Regions from separate parts of the Cupriavidus phytohabitans genome, predicted to be linked through region 2. Evidence: predicted binding sites of a transcription regulator. Region 2 holds the regulator's gene; the other holds the start of a gene.
What was found. The regulator NrdR, encoded in region 2, represses ribonucleotide reductase genes. The targets are predictions, from matches to a motif close to CACNANATNTNGTG.
Positions count from the first base shown of each region.

Region 1 (7,802 bases), on a different contig from region 2:
AAGAAGCGCCGGCCCGGTGCCGGCTCGAAGTAACGCCCGTTGGCCTCGTTGACGATCACCGAGCCGATATAGCGCCGGTCGGTCACGTTGTCGATGCGGCCGAACAGGTAGACGCGGGTCGGGCCGAGGCGGAACTCGTAGCCGGCGCGCAGGTTGAAGACCGCGTAGCCGGGCGCGGCTTGCGTGTTGAGGTCATCGGCATAGACGCGGCTGTCGACGCGCATCTCGGCGCCGAGCGTGAGCGGCGCCAGCGGCCGCCAGGCCAGGTCGGCGCTGACGCTATGGCGCGCGGTGCCGGGCAGCCGGTTGCCCGCGGCCACGGTCTGGCCCTGCGCGTTGATGAAGGCATCGCCGAAATAGGCATCGAGCCAGGTATAGGCCAGCCCGGCCTCGATGCGGCTGCCGCCACCTTGCCCCGGCGTGCCGACCTGCCCCAGGAAGCCGCCGCGCCAGCCCAGCTCGAAGCCGCGCCGGCGCACGCCGTTGACGTTCTGGTAGACGGTGCGGCCCGCGTTGTTCGATTGCGGCACCACTTCGTCGTGGCTGTCGGCATCGAACAGCGCCGCTTCCAGGCGCTGCCCGTCGGCCTGCCACTTGATGCCGATCTCGCCCTGGCGGCTGGTCGAGGCGCGCAGGCCGAGGTTGCTGCCGACCCCGCCGGGGCCGTAGGCGACCTCGGTCAGCGTCGGCGTCTCGAAGCCGCGACCGAGGTTGGCATAGACGTTCAGGCTATCGAGCGCATGCCACACCAGCCCGAGCACCGGGCTGACGTTGCTGTAGGTGGCGGTGCCGCTGTCGTCGGGGCTGGCCGCGGTGATGAACTGGTCGTCGATGCCCAGCCGCACGCGGCTGGCGCGCACGCCGCCGACCACTTGCCAGTCGGGATGGAAGGTCCAGTCGGCCTGCGCGAAGGCGCCCAGGTCGGTCGCGGTATTGGTCTCGTCACGCCGCAGCGCGCCCTGGCTGCCGTCCTGGTTGACGTAGCCGTTGCGGCCGTCGCGCATGCCGTTGGCCTCCACCCCGGCCGTCCACAGCAGCGGCAGGCCGTTGGCGGTGGTGCGCCGGCTCCACGACAGCGCGCCGCCGCCATAGATGCGATCCAGGTCGACGATGCCGCCGGATGACGTCGGCGCGGCGCCGCTGAACCCGAGGCGCTGGTACAGGTTGCGGGTCCCGCCGTAGAGACGTCCGGTGAGGCTGTCGATGTCGCTCAGCTGATGCTCCACCACCACGCCCGCCTGCGCCTGCTCGACGTTCTTGCCGGTGTCGAACTGGGTCGCAGCCGGCACCGCCTGGCGCGGGTTGGCATCGGCCTGCGCACGTGTCAGCCCAAGCGGATCCTGCGCCAGCGGCTGGTTGAAGTAGTTGAACTGGCCAATCACGCGCGTGCCGCTGGCCGGCTGCGCCACCACGCGTGCATTGAGCTGGTAGCGGCGCGCCGCCGAGTGGTCGCGGTAGCCATCGGTCTGGTAGGTCCAGGCATCGAGCGAGCCGCCCAGGCGCTCGTTGCCGCCGGCCAGCGCCACTCCGGCCTGCCACTGGCCGTCCGAGCCGAAGCCGGTCGACGCGCGCGCGCGCGGTAAAGCCGTCCTTGGGCGGATCGGGGGTGAACACCTGCACCACGCCGCCCGAGGCATTGCCGTACATCTGCGCAAACGGACCGCGCAGCACCTCGACACGGCCGGCATTGGCCAGGTCGGCGGTGGAGGCCTGGCCCTGGCCGTCGGGCATGGTCGCGGGGATGCCGTCGACATAGAGCCGCACGCCGCGCACGCCAAACGTGGAGCGCGTGCCGAAGCCGCGCACCGCCAGCTGCAGGTCCTGCGAATAGTTCTGCCGGTCCCGCACGGCCACGCCCGGCACACCCGCCAGCACCTCGGACAGGTTGACCAGCGGCGTGGCGCTGCGCAGCGGATCGACCGGCACGCTATCCACCGCGGCCGGCGCATCGAAGCGTCGCTGCTCGCTGCGGGTGGCGGTGACCACGATGTCGGGGAGGGTTTCGGCGGTGCCGGCGGCCACCGCGCTGTCGGGCGGATCAGCGGCACGCACGCCGCCGCATGTGAGTACCAGGGCGGCCATCGCCAATGCCCTGGGCACCGGCACGCGGAGGCAGGGGCGGCGCTGATGCCTGGCCGACAAAGGCTGCGTGCCGCCTGGTTTCATGGTTGTCGGGGCGCGGTGCAGGGGTGGAGGTGTCGCAACTTTATCGCGTCCCGGGGCACATTTCCATGACGGCCGCCGCGGGGAACACCCGCTACCGTGCGACAGGGCGCGAACGATTATTCATAAAATTTCAACAACTTGTTTCACGAAGGACCCCGCGAGTACGCACCAGCCTGCCTAAACTCTCTTCACCGGCCGATGCAAAGTCAACGCACACAGCAGATCCGCTACAGCACAACCCAGCAAACGGTCATTCAGATTTTTAAAATCAAGGGACTAGACACCATGCATACCCAAACCACCCGCGTCGCCATCGTCTACCACAGCGGCTACGGCCACACTGCCAGGCAGGCCCAGGCCGTCGCTCGCGGCGCCGGCAGCGTGGCGGGCGCCGAAAGCCTGCTGATTCCGGTCGAGGACATCGACCAGCACTGGGACACGCTGGAGCAGGTCGACGCCATCATCTTCGGCGCACCGACCTACATGGGCAGCGCCTCGGCGCAGTTCAAGGGCTTCATGGACGCCACCTCGCGCAATGTCTTCGCCAAGGGCGGCAAGTGGGCCAACAAGGTCGCGGCCGGCTTCACCAACGCCGCTTCGCGTTCGGGCGACAAGCTGGCAACGCTGCAGCAGATGGCCATCTTCGCCGCGCAGCACGGCATGCACTGGGTCAACCTGGGCCTGCCTCCGGGTCACAACAACTCCAAGTCGACCGAAGACTCGCTGAACCGCCACGGCTTCTTCCTGGGCGCCGCCGCGCAGTCCGACGCCGATGTCAGCGCCGAGGTGGCGCCGCCGCCGGCCGACCTGCGCACCGCCGAGCATCTGGGGGCGCGCGTGGCCGGGGTGGCGCAGCAACTGGTGGCTGGCCAGCGCGCGCTGGCAGCACTGAAGCAAGCCGCCTGATCTTTCGCCACGCCTTACGCGTGCCCTGCCCTGCCGGCCCTTCGGGGCCGGTTTGCGTTTTGGCGGACGTGCGTTGCGACGCAGCGGGAATGCCCCGCCCATCAATATGGCTTTGCGTCCGCGCAAACACGGCCCCCGCCGGCCAGGCGCCAGCCACGCCGGTTGACAGCCATCAACCCGGGTGCTGAACACCTGACTTCGGCAACGCACGACCACTATATGTAGTGCTAATCTGCGCAACATGCACTACATAAAGGGAAAAGCATGCGCGACGCACAGCAAGCCGGCACGCCATCGCCGGCGCAGCACGGCGGCCAGGTCGACGTGGCCAGCGCCATGGAGGAATACCTGGCCCAGCGCGACTGGCGCGTGCGGGCCAACGCCAACCAGGGCTACAGCCTGGGCGGACTGATCCTCAACGTCGCCGGCAAGGTCACGGCCAACTACTGGCTGTCGCATATCTTCAGCCCGGAAGCCGGGCAGGCGCATCGCGACGGCGACCTGCATATCCATGACCTCGACATGCTGTCCGGCTACTGCGCCGGCTGGTCGCTGCGCCAGTTGCTGGCGGAAGGCTTCAACGGCGTGCCGGGCAAGGTCGAGGCCAACCCGCCCAGGCATATGTCGGCAGCTGTCGGCCAGATCGTCAACTTTCTCGGCACGCTGCAGAACGAGTGGGCCGGCGCGCAGGCATTTTCCAGTTTCGATACCTACATGGCGCCGTTCGTGCGGCACGACCGCATGGACTACCGCGCGGTGCGCCAGTCGATGCAGGAGCTGGTGTTCAACCTGAACGTGCCGAGCCGCTGGGGCACGCAGACGCCGTTCACCAACCTCACCTTCGACTGGACCTGCCCGCAAGACCTGGCCGGCCAGGTGCCGTATATCGCCGGCGAGGAAATGCCGTTCACCTACGGCGACCTCCAGCCGGAGATGGACATGATCAACCGCGCCTACATCGAGGTGATGACGCAGGGTGATGCGCGCGGGCGCGCCTTCACCTTCCCGATCCCTACCTACAACATCACGCCGGACTTCGACTGGGACCATGCCAACGCCGAGCCGCTGTTCGAGATGACGGCGCGCTACGGGCTGCCCTACTTCCAGAATTTCATCAATTCCGATCTGGAACCGCACATGGTCCGCTCCATGTGCTGCCGCCTGCAGCTGGACCTGCGCGAACTGCTCAAGCGCGGCAACGGCCTGTTCGGCTCGGCCGAGCAGACCGGCTCGGTCGGCGTGGTCACGGTCAACTGCGCGCGCTTGGGCTACCTGCACCGGGGCGACGAGGCGGGGCTGATGGCGGCACTGGACCGCCTGCTGGCGCTGGGCCGCGATGTGCTCGAAGACAAGCGCCGCGTGGTGCAGCATTACATGGACGCGGGGCTGTATCCCTATACGCGCCGCTACCTCGGCACGCTGCGCAACCACTTCAGCACGCTCGGCGTCAACGGCATCAACGAGATGATCCGGAATTTCTCCGGCGACGCCGACGACGTCACGACGCCTGGCGGGCATGCCATGGCATTGCGGCTGCTCGACCATGTGCGTGCGCGCATCGGCGAGTTCCAGGAAGCGACGGGCCACCTCTATAACCTGGAGGCAACGCCGGCCGAAGGCACTACCTACCGCTTCGCGCGCGAAGACCGCAAGCGCTGGCCCGACATCCTGCAGGCGGGCACGGCCGAGCAGCCCTACTACACCAACTCCAGCCAGCTCCCGGCCGGCTATACCGACGATCCGTTCACCGCGCTGTCGATGCAGGAAGCGCTGCAAGGCAAGTACACCGGCGGCACCGTGCTGCACCTGTACATGAACGAAGCCCTGTCCAGCGCACAAGCCTGCAAGGCGCTGGTCCGGCGCGCGCTGACGCGCTTCCGCGTGCCATATCTGACGATCACGCCCACCTTCTCGATCTGCCCGAAGCACGGCTACCTGAGCGGGCGCCACGAGTTCTGTCCCCGGTGCGATGCCGAGTTGCTGGCACGCACCCCAGCCGCGGCCAGCGCGCCGCAAACCCAACCTGAAGAGGAGCTCTCATGAATACCGAATCGCGCCAGCCAGCCACGCCGGCCCTCGATCCCACCCTGCGTACCCGCTGCGAGGTCTGGACCCGGGTGATGGGCTACCACCGGCCCGTGACGTCCTTCAACACCGGCAAGCAAGGGGAATTCAATGAGCGGCGTTTCTTCACTGAAAGCGCCTGTGGCTGACGGCCCCTGCCTCACGGCCATACCGGTGCCTGCGCCAGCGGCCGCCGCGTCATTGCAGGGCGGGCCGGCGCTCGCCGGCCTGGTGCCGTTCTCCAGCGTGGACTGGCCCGGACAGCTGGCGGCGGTGCTGTTTATTGCCGGCTGTCCGTGGCGCTGCGGCTATTGCCACAATGCCCACCTGCAGCGGCGCCATGCGGCCTACGCCTGGCCAGCGGTGCTGGACTGGCTGAAGACCCGCGCCGGGCTGCTCGACGGCGTGGTGTTTTCCGGGGGCGAGCCGCTCAGCGAAGCGCGCCTGCCGGGGCTGGCCGCGGCGGTGCGCGCGCTCGGTTTCAGGGTGGGCTTGCATACCGCCGGCATCTATCCGCAACGGCTCGCCGCGCTGTTGCCACAGCTGGACTGGGTCGGGCTGGATATCAAGGCGGACGCGGCCGGTCACGATGCGCTGGTCGGACGGCCCGGCGGCCTGGCGCGGGTGCAGGCCAGCCTGGCGCAACTGCTCGGCGCCGGCGTTCCGTTCGAATGCCGGACTACCTGGGATCCTTCCTGCCTCAGCGAGCCGCGCTTGCTGGCGCTGGCACGCTCGCTTGCCGAGCAAGGCGTGCGCCACTATGCCGTGCAGGCCTGCCGGACGGGAACCGCCGCAGTGCCTGGCGCATCGTTGAGTGGGCCGGCGCGCGAGGCGCTGGCGTCATGGTTCGAGACGTTCTGCTACCGCGAAGGCTGAGGCGCACCGCCCTGCGCGTAGTTGGCGTTCAGTCTGCAAATGATTCCGTGAAAATTTCCCTCAAGCCCCGCCTTCCCGCGTCGATAACAGTAGGTTGAGGCGTCAAGCGTGCGGGCCGGCAAGCCGGCAACCGGCGAGGCGCCATAACAGCCGACTTGGAAAGCTGGGAAACGGAGGAGACATGCAGAACCTGGGGATACGGATAAGGCTTGGCGCGGCGTTTGGCGCCATGTGGGCACTGGCGGCGGTCGGCATCGCAATCGCACTGCCGCGCATGCAGGGAGCCGGCGACGGCAACGCGCGCACCCTGCTGGTGGCGCTTGGCGTGGCTGGGTTGGTGGTGGCGGTGGCGGCCACCTGGGCGCTGGCGCGCGGCATCGAGGCGCCACTGGCCGAAGCGGTCTATATCGCCGAAACAGTGGCCGCCGGCGACCTGAGCCAGGACTTCGAGACCGAGCGCGGCGGCGAATTCGGCCGGCTGCTGGGCGGGCTGGGCGAAATGGAAGACATGCTCACCGACCTGGTGACGCGCATCAAGGCCGCCACCGATTCGATCGGCTCGGCCTCGCACCAGATCGCCGCCGGCAATACCGACCTGTCGCAGCGCACCGAGGAACAGGCCGCCTCGCTGCAGCAGACCGCTGCCAGCATGGGCGAACTGACCGCGATGGTGCGCCAGAACACCGAACGCGCGCGCGCGGCCAACGGCCTCGCGGAAGCCGCGTCCGGCATCGCGGAGCGCGGCGGCGAGGTGGTCGGCAACGTGGTCCAGACCATGTCGGCGATCAGCGCCAGCTCGCGCAAGGTCACCGACATCATCGAAGTGATCGAAGGCATTGCCTTCCAGACCAACATCCTCGCGCTGAACGCCGCGGTCGAAGCCGCGCGCGCCGGCGAGCAGGGCCGCGGCTTCGCCGTGGTCGCTGGCGAAGTGCGCACGCTGGCGCAACGCAGCGCCGCGGCGGCCAAGGAGATCAAGCAGCTGATCGATGCCTCGGTGCAACAGGTGGACAGCGGCTCGGCGCTGGTGGGCCAGGCCGGCGAGACCATGCATGAAATCGTGCAGTCGGTCAGCCGCGTGACGGCGCTGCTGGGCGAGATCACCGTGGCGTCGGAACAGCAGAGCGCGGGGATCGCGCAGGTGAACGAAGCGGTGGCGCAGATGGACAGCGTGACGCAGCAGAACGCCGCGCTGGTGGAGCAGGCGGCCAGTGCTTCGAGTGCGCTGGCGGGGCAGGCTACGGAGCTGCAGCAGGTGGTGGGGGAGTTCAAGCTGGAGGCTTGAGCGGGGATTGCGCCGAGTTTTCCGGGCCGACAGCACTGCGAATGTGGTCTCCTCTCTCCCATTTATGGGAGAGGGGAGCAAGCCGACGGAATGGGATCCGTCCCCGGCTTTTCCAAGCGGCCTTCGCCGCGTTACTGCCTTACACCGCCGCAGCCACCCCAACCGGCAGCACCGCCTGCACAGCCTTGGCAAAGCGCTCCACGATATTGTCGATATCCCGTTCGGTGCAGATGAACGGCGGCGCAAACAACACATGGTCGCCGCGCAAGCCGTCCACCGTGCCGCCCATCGGATAGACCAGCAACCCGTTCTGCATCGCCGCCGACTTCAGCCGCGCGTGCGTCTTCAGCGCGGGATCCAGCGTCGCCTTGCTGTCGCGGTCAGCGACAAACTCCACGCCGACGAACAACCCGCGCCCGCGCACGTCGCCCAGGTTGGGATGCCCGCCCAGCGCCTCGCGCAGCCGCGCGCGCAGTTGTGCGCCGCGGGCCAGCACATTGGCAAG
Region 1 covers NZ_JAGIQB010000004.1:161,971-169,772, reverse strand. The annotation lists partial or broken gene J8I34_RS04305 (TonB-dependent receptor family protein) at 1-2,166, opposite strand, end outside; gene J8I34_RS04300 (flavodoxin family protein) at 2,452-3,072, shown strand; gene J8I34_RS04295 (ribonucleoside triphosphate reductase) at 3,337-5,115, shown strand; gene nrdD (anaerobic ribonucleoside-triphosphate reductase) at 5,112-5,285, shown strand; gene J8I34_RS04285 (anaerobic ribonucleoside-triphosphate reductase activating protein) at 5,248-6,012, shown strand; gene J8I34_RS04280 (methyl-accepting chemotaxis protein) at 6,194-7,297, shown strand; gene J8I34_RS04275 (aspartate aminotransferase family protein) at 7,437-7,802, opposite strand, start outside.
Region 1: a site for NrdR is predicted at 3,286-3,299, ahead of J8I34_RS04295 (ribonucleoside triphosphate reductase). Genes of this name have one in related genera too.

Region 2 (7,802 bases):
AACTGCCAGCCGGCGTATGGCGCGGCGTCGGCCTTTGCCGCGGGCGCGCGCAGGATGTAGCCGCCGTCGCTGGCTTGTATTGCGATCTGCGCAGGCACAGCGCCCGGCGTGCTGCCCTGCGCCGGGTCCGGAACGGCCGACAGGCCGTTACCACCGCCATAGACCACGACCGGCGCCGTCGGCGAACCGAGCAGCACCGGTGCCTCGTCCACCGGAGGCTGGGCCTGGCCCGGCGTGCTGTGCAGGCAAGCGGCCACGCCCGCGCCCGCCAGCGGGAATCGCCACAGCTGCCCGGCGTCGTCCGTGGCATAGGCAGCGACTGCCTGGCCTGCCATGTCGGCCAGCACGCTGACGGCGATGAGGTCGGCCATTGCCGGCTTGTCCGCGCAGTCGCGCTCGGGCAGCGGCAGCAAGCGAGGCGCGTACTTCCCCGCCCATGCCGCGCCCGCGGGCTTGTCCAGGGGCAGCAGCAACAGGCCGGAGCGGCCATAAAGCGCCCGGTCCAGCGTGACGACGGCATGCCAGCGCACGCCAGCCGTATCGGGAATGCCCGCCGCACGTATCGGGCCGCGCGCGGAGATGGGCAGCGTGTCGGAGGCGGTGGCTTCCCACAGCATGCCGAAGGGCTGCAGTGCCTCCGGATCTGACACGTCGAGCGCCAGCACCGCGGCCGGGTTGCCGGTGGCAGGGCTGCCGACGATGCCGCAAAGCAATACCGTGCGCCATTCGCCGCGCACGGTCACGTCCTGCGCTTCGGGGCGTGGGCAGGGCGCCGGCAGCAGCGGCGCACCGGCCTGCGGCAGTGCGAGGGCATAGGGCAACAAGGTCCGCGGCAGGTAGGCCGCGCGCTCGTCGCCGGTGACCGCATCGAAGGCATGCAGCAGGCCGTCGGCGGTGCCCAGCCAGGCCATGTGCCGGCGCAGCCCGTAGCGCACGCGAAAGGCGGTGTGCCCGGGTTTGCCGGGTGCCCATGCCGGTGGCGCCACCACGCGCACGCGGGCCCCCGCGGCATGGCCGAGGGCTGTGTCGCGCGGCCGCAGTCCCGACACGGACTGTGCGCCGCGCAGCCAGTCCAGTCGGGCGCTCTGATCGCCGTTGCCGCTCGTTGCCGCGGCTGGCTCCACCAGTTGTTCCGGTGCTTCATCGGTGGGCGCCGACGATGTAACGATGCGACGCGATGCCGGGGGGCGCTGGTCCAGCAGGTTGCCGGCTTCCCAAAGGTAAGACGCCGGCGAAGCGCCTGCCGCCCCCTGCCAGCCGAGCGCGAACAGGCGGCCGGTCCATGGGTAGGCCCCCTCTGTGGTGCGGTAAGCGAGCGGCAACCGCCCGGCATCGGTGTCGGCAGCGGCGGCGCTCAGCCAGGTGAAGGCAAGCACAATCACGGCAAGGTGTCTCATGGCTGGACCTCGCTCTGCACGACCGCGCGTACGGCCCGGCTGCGCCCGAAGCCGATGGCCGTGATCCGGATCCTTGGGCCCGGCTGGCTGGTGGCCGGACTGTCCGCTACCGCATGGCCGGCCGGCGCCTGGTCCAGCAGCTCGGCGACGTAGCGGGGCAAGTCGCGCGTCCCGGCGGTGCCTGGCGGCAGCACGGGCAGCGTCGCGCCGGTGAAGCGGCCCAGCGGCACGCCGACCGCATCGGCGTCGGCACCGTCCAGCAGCCATGGTTGCCAGACCGGCGTGCCGCCTGCAGCAGGCAGGCAGATGCCGGCCTGCAGTCCGGTGCCGCAGTGGCCGGGTTCGGGCATGGGGTCAAGACGGCCGCTTTGGCCCTTGCCTGCCGCCGCCGCCAGCAAGTCGGCTTCGCCATCGAGCAGCGCGACCTCGGCCGCCCGGAATGCGATCTCGCGATCCAGTTGCATGACCGTGAGTTGCCGGCCGGCCATCAGCATCTGCAGCGTGGCGGCGGCCAGCAGCAGGACCAGCAGCAGCATCGTGCCGCATAGCAGCAGCGTGGCGGCGCCTGACTGGCGCGCGGGCAGCGGTTGTCGGGTCAGCATAGCGTGTCCTGGCAGCGTGGCAGGTTGCGCAGCCGTACCGTGGTGGCGAAGACGCGGCGGGCGGTGCCTGGCACGCCCGGGCCGGCGGCATCCAGGTCGGCGGCGGCGCTCCCGGCGGGTGGCGGCGGCTCGGCGTTCTCCTGGCCCGCCGCCGAGCCGGGCCGGTCGCCACGCACGGCCAGCGCGACCTGCACGGCCAGTACGCGCTCCCATGCCGCTGCGCCCTGCGCCTGGATCGTGGCGGCCGGTTCATAGCGGTCGGCCACGCCGTCGCCGTCGGTGTCCAGGCCGTAGCGGAACTGCAGCGACTCGACGCCGCGGACCAGCGCGCCGGAAGTCCAGCCGGTGCCATCGATCGTTCCCTGGCGGCGGGTCGGGTAGCGGCACAGCAGCTGCGGCACGCCGTCGCTGCCGGCTGCGACGTAGATCAGGTTGGCCGCGACGTAGTCAGGCGTCCCGTAGGGACCGGCCTGTTGCGCGGCGACGCCATAGCCGCTGCAGTCGGTCATGGTCTGGTCCGGTTGCGCCAGCGCTCCCGGCAGTCCGCTGCCGTCGAAACGCACCAGCAGCGCATCGCTGCGTCCGACCCCGGCCCTGGCGCAGGACGGCAGGGGACCGATGGCTGGCTGGCCGCAATTGTCGGCACCGCTGACGGCAGGGAATGCCGTCACTGCGGCGGTCGCCGCGCCCGCCGGTGCCATCCGCCAGCCGGCCTGCCGCAGCAACAGCGTGATGACGGCCAGCGCGCGCTGGCCGCGCTCTTCGAGCAGGATGCGGTCGGCGATCACGAGGTATGCCGCCTGTGCCGCGAGGAATGTCGATACCGCGGCTGCGGCAATGACCAGTCCGAGCGTCATGCCGACCAACAGCTCCACCAGCGTGTATCCCGGCATGGTGCGAAGTCTCAAGGCCGCACCCACAATGCCATGCCTGACAGGCCATCCGTGCCGCCGCTCCATGTTGCGGTAACCAGCTTGTCAGCTTCCGCGCAAAGGCGCAGCGTCGGCGTTCCGGCGCACCGGTCAGGTATCGCCACGGCAGCGTCGGTCTCGGCGAACTCAAGCGCAAGGCGCGCTGACCGGTTGATGGTTTCCTGCTCGCGCAGATGGCCCATTGCCTGGGGCGCGAGGCCCATCAAAGGCAGCAGCCCTGTGCCCAGGACGAACAACGCGCAAAGCGAATCGTGCAGCGTGAAGCCATCTGGTCCACGGCGGGTACTGGCGAGCTGTGGCGTGGACGTACGGTAGCGATGCAGATGCGGCATGGGGAGTCACCGTGGCTGGCAGGGACCCCCAAGATAGCTGCCGGACGTGCGCGGCTACGTTTCCGAGCGTGAAGAATCTGCGGAATGTTGTGTCGGTTCAGCGCCGGCGAGGGCTGGCTGCAACTCGCCTCACTGGCACGCTGTCGTCTGCGTCGCCTGCGGCCGGCGGACACGCACCCGGCCGAGCTGGCTGATGTCGACCAGCCGCTGGTTGCCGTTGCCCAGCGTCAGCAGCAACTGCGCGGATTGCATGACATCCGCCAGCGTGCGCGTATAGCCGACTGGCAAGAGTCGGTCCACTGCGTGTAGACCGGGAAGCCGTCCTTGTAGGACGCATAGCTCGAAATCGCTTCCGGCGTCGGCTGCTGGCCTTGCAGGTAGCGGATGCTTTCGTAGTACAGCTCGCTGACCGGGTCGAGCGACTTGTACACGCCGGAGCGGCCAAACTGGTTCAGGTAGTTCTTGTCGACCGTGGACGCGCCGACATACGAAAAAGGCGTTCCGACTTCGTTATCTTGTTATTTCGGACTGCTTATTTCAGCCTGCATTCCGGCCCTTTTTGTGTCTTTGCACGGGCTCGAATGGAATGCAACGGGGATTAAACAACTAGTAATTCGTTACTTTTGCTACCCCTTCCGAGGGGTGGACGCCGCGAACTCGTCCAGTACGTCGCGGAATTCCGACACATCCTCGAAACTCCGGTACACCGACGCAAAGCGGATATAGGCGATCTTGTCGAGCTTGCGCAGCTCGCGCATCACCAACTCGCCGACCTGGCTGCTGGCGATTTCTTTCTCGCCCAGCGACAGCAGTCTTTCCTCGATGCGGGTGATGGCTTCATCGATGGCTTCAGCCGAGACCGGACGCTTGCGCAACGCCAGGCGCATCGAATCCTTCAGCTTGGCGCGCGCGTAGTCGACGCGCGAACCGTTTTTCTTGACGATGGCGGGGAAGAACAGCTCGATCCGCTCATAGGTGGTGAAGCGGCGGTCGCAGGACTCGCAGCGGCGGCGCCGGCGTACGGCATCGCCGTCTTCCGACATGCGCGTGTCGAGCACCTGGGTATTGGAATGACCGCAAAAGGGGCATTTCATGCCTGACCACCTTCAGTTGAATTCCGCCGCCTGTTCCGCGTGGGTGTTCCGCGGAGGCGGGGCGGGTTGGCGAGGCCCGCAAGCCGGACCGCCTGTGTCATGTGACAGGGCGCGGCTTGCGGGGCTGCCGGCCACCCTCGCGGGTGGCCTGGAAGCATCAGCCGTAGACCGGGAAACGCTTGGTCAGGGCAGCCACCTGCTCGCGCACGCTGGCGATGTTGGCGGCGTCGTGCGGGTTCTCCAGCACGTCGGCGATCAGGTTGCCGACGATGCGCGCTTCTTCTTCCTTGAAGCCGCGGGTGGTCATGGCCGGCGAGCCCAGGCGGATGCCCGAGGTCACGAACGGCTTTTCCGGATCGTTCGGGATGGCGTTCTTGTTGACGGTGATGTGCGCCTCGCCCAGGATGCGCTCGGCGTCCTTGCCGGTGATGTTCTTGGCGCGCAGGTCGACCAGCATCACGTGGCTTTCGGTGCGGCCCGAGACGATGCGCAGGCCGCGCGCGATCAGGGTCTCGGCCAGTACGGCGGCGTTCTTCACCACTTGCTGCTGGTATTCCTTGAACTCGGGCGTCAGCGCTTCCTTGAACGCCACCGCCTTGCCGGCGATCACGTGCATCAGCGGGCCGCCCTGGATGCCAGGGAAGATCGCCGAGTTGATGGCCTTCTCATGCTCGGCCTTCATCAGGATCACGCCGCCGCGCGGGCCGCGCAGGCTCTTGTGCGTGGTGGTGGTGACAAAGTCGGCGTGCGGCACCGGGTTCGGGTAGACACCAGCGGCGATCAGGCCGGCGTAGTGGGCCATGTCGACCATGAAATAGGCACCGATCGACTTGGCGACGCGGCTGATGCGCTCGAAGTCGATGCGCAGCGCGAAGGCCGAGGCGCCGGCGATGATCAGCTTGGGCTTTTTCTCTTGCGCCAGCTTTTCCAGCGCGTCGTAGTCGATGTCTTCCTGCGCGTTCAGGCCATAGCTGACCACGTTGAACCACTTGCCGCTCATGTTCAGCGCCATGCCGTGGGTCAGGTGGCCGCCTTCGGCCAGGCTCATGCCCATGATGGTGTCGCCCGGCTTGAGCACGGCGAAGTACACGCCCTGGTTGGCCTGCGAACCCGAATTGGGCTGCACGTTGGCGGCTTCGGCGCCGAACAGCTGCTTGACGCGGTCGATGGCGAGCTGCTCGACCATGTCGACAAACTCGCAGCCACCGTAGTAGCGCTTGCCGGGATAGCCCTCGGCGTACTTGTTGGTCAGTTGCGAACCCTGCGCGGCCATCACGGCCGGCGAGGTGTAGTTTTCGGAGGCGATCAGCTCGATGTGGTCTTCCTGCCGCTGGTTTTCCTTCTGGATGGCGGCAAAGACCTCAGGGTCGATCTGGTCGATCGTGAAACGGCTGCGTTCGAACATGGCGAGACTCGTCTGAAAAAAGGGAATCCGATTCAAGCATCGGGAGCATCGGTTAGGGCGCGCGGGGAAGGCTAGCGGCGACCGGCGCTGGCGGCACTTTGCAGCCGTCGGCGCAGGGCGCACCCTGCTTCCCATTCGCTGCCCAGGCGAGCGGCAGGCGTGTGAAACGACACGCCAGAGAACTTGCGCTTCCTCGTGGTAGTGCCCACTGACTTCGCCAGTCGCGCAAGGTGGAATGGTTGCGCGCAGTGTAGCGCGTAGAGTGCGCCCGCCGCAAGCCGTCAACCCGCCAGCCAAGGCTGGTCAAGGGCTGGCCAGCAACTTGCTGTTGCAAACTCGTACCGCGGGTTTACACGAAACCGCGTTCGCTCTCCGTTACAATCGCGGCCATGACAAACTTTGTCTGGACCCTGCGGGTGTACTGGGAAGACACCGACGCGGGTGGCGTAGTGTTCTACGCCAACTACCTCAAGTTCTTCGAACGGGCCCGCACCGAGTGGCTGCGTTCGCTCGGTATCGAGCAGCAGGCGCTGGCCGACGAGGCCGGCGTGGTCTTCATCGTCCGTAGCACGGCGGTGGACTACAATGCGCCCGCCCGCCTCGATGACCAGCTCGAGATCCGAACGCGCATCGACCGGGTCGGCCCGGCCTCGGTCCAGTTCACGCAGGAAGCCTGGCGTGACGAGTTGATGCTTGCATCCGGCGCCATCCGCGTCGGATGTGTCGATCGAAGCACTTTCCGTCCCGCCCCGATCCCCGCCCCCGTCCTAGCTACCATCAAGTCCGCCCGATGAATCCCGTGACCGTCACGCAAGACATGTCGATCGTAACGCTGGTGCTCCACGCCAGCCTGCTGGCACAGGCCGTCATGGCGCTGTTGCTCGTCATGTCGCTGTTTTCGTGGACCTATATCTTCCGCAAGCACCTGGCGCTGCGCTCGGCGCGCACCCAGACAGAGGGGTTCGAGCGCGACTTCTGGGCTGGCGGCGACCTGCAGGCGCTATATAACAGTGCCGTCAACAACCGCCACAACACCGGCGCGCTCGAGCGGATCTTCGAATCCGGCATGGGCGAGTTCCTGAAGGCGCGCGAGCGCGGCAACGATTCCGGCGCGCTGCTCGACGCGGCCCGCCGCGCCATGCGCGCCGCCTACCAGCGCGAGATGGATGTGCTCGAGTCGCACCTGCCGTTCCTGGCCTCGGTGGGCTCGGTCAGCCCGTACATCGGCCTGTTCGGCACGGTGTGGGGGATCATGAACGCGTTCCGCGGCCTGTCGAATGTGCAGCAGGCCACGCTGGCATCGGTGGCCCCCGGCATTGCCGAGGCGCTGGTGGCCACTGCGATCGGCCTGTTCGCGGCGATCCCGGCGGTGATCGCCTATAACCGCTATGCCACCGAAATCGACCGCCTCGCGATCCGTTTCGAAAGCTTCATGGAAGAGTTCCTGAACATCCTGCAACGGCAGGCGCGCTAACCGAATCCAGCACGGGTGGCACAGGCGAGCGGCCTGGTTCCCGTCGTTTCCAGGAGTCCTGCAATGGCAGCCATTCAGCGCCGCGGCGGTTCGCGCCGCCGGGCAAGCGCCGACATCAATGTCGTGCCATATATCGACGTCATGCTCGTGCTGCTGGTCATCTTCATGGTGGCAGCGCCGATCGTGAGCCCCGCCACCGTGGACTTGCCCACCGTGGCCAACGCCACGCCGCAGCAGAAGGCGCCCCCGATCGTCGTCACCGTGCACGAGAATGGCGACCTGACCGCGCGCGGCAAGGACAACGCCGGCAATGCCTTCGAGCGCAAGCTCGACAAGCAGGGCCTGCTCGATTTCGTGCACCAGCGCCAGAACGAGAACCCGGACCAGCCGGTGGTGATCGCCGCCGATCGTTCGGTGAAGTATGAAGCCGTGCTCGATGTCATGTCGGTCCTGAAGGCCGACGGCATCAAGCGCGTGGGCCTGATGGTCAAGTCCAAGACTTCCTGACGCGTTGAACCCGTATAGAAGCCGCATTGATGCGCCCGACTGACAGCCTTTGCGATTGC
Region 2 covers NZ_JAGIQB010000005.1:33,854-41,655, forward strand. The annotation lists gene J8I34_RS04775 (pilus assembly protein) at 1-1,397, opposite strand, end outside; gene J8I34_RS04780 (pilus assembly protein) at 1,394-1,999, opposite strand; gene J8I34_RS04785 (PilW family protein) at 1,993-2,907, opposite strand; gene J8I34_RS04790 (type IV pilus modification PilV family protein) at 2,904-3,263, opposite strand; gene J8I34_RS04795 (hypothetical protein) at 3,393-3,551, opposite strand; gene nrdR (transcriptional regulator NrdR) at 3,890-4,357, opposite strand; gene glyA (serine hydroxymethyltransferase) at 4,515-5,762, opposite strand; ZMP/ZTP riboswitch at 5,896-5,997, opposite strand; gene ybgC (tol-pal system-associated acyl-CoA thioesterase) at 6,152-6,556, shown strand; gene tolQ (protein TolQ) at 6,553-7,236, shown strand; gene tolR (protein TolR) at 7,300-7,743, shown strand.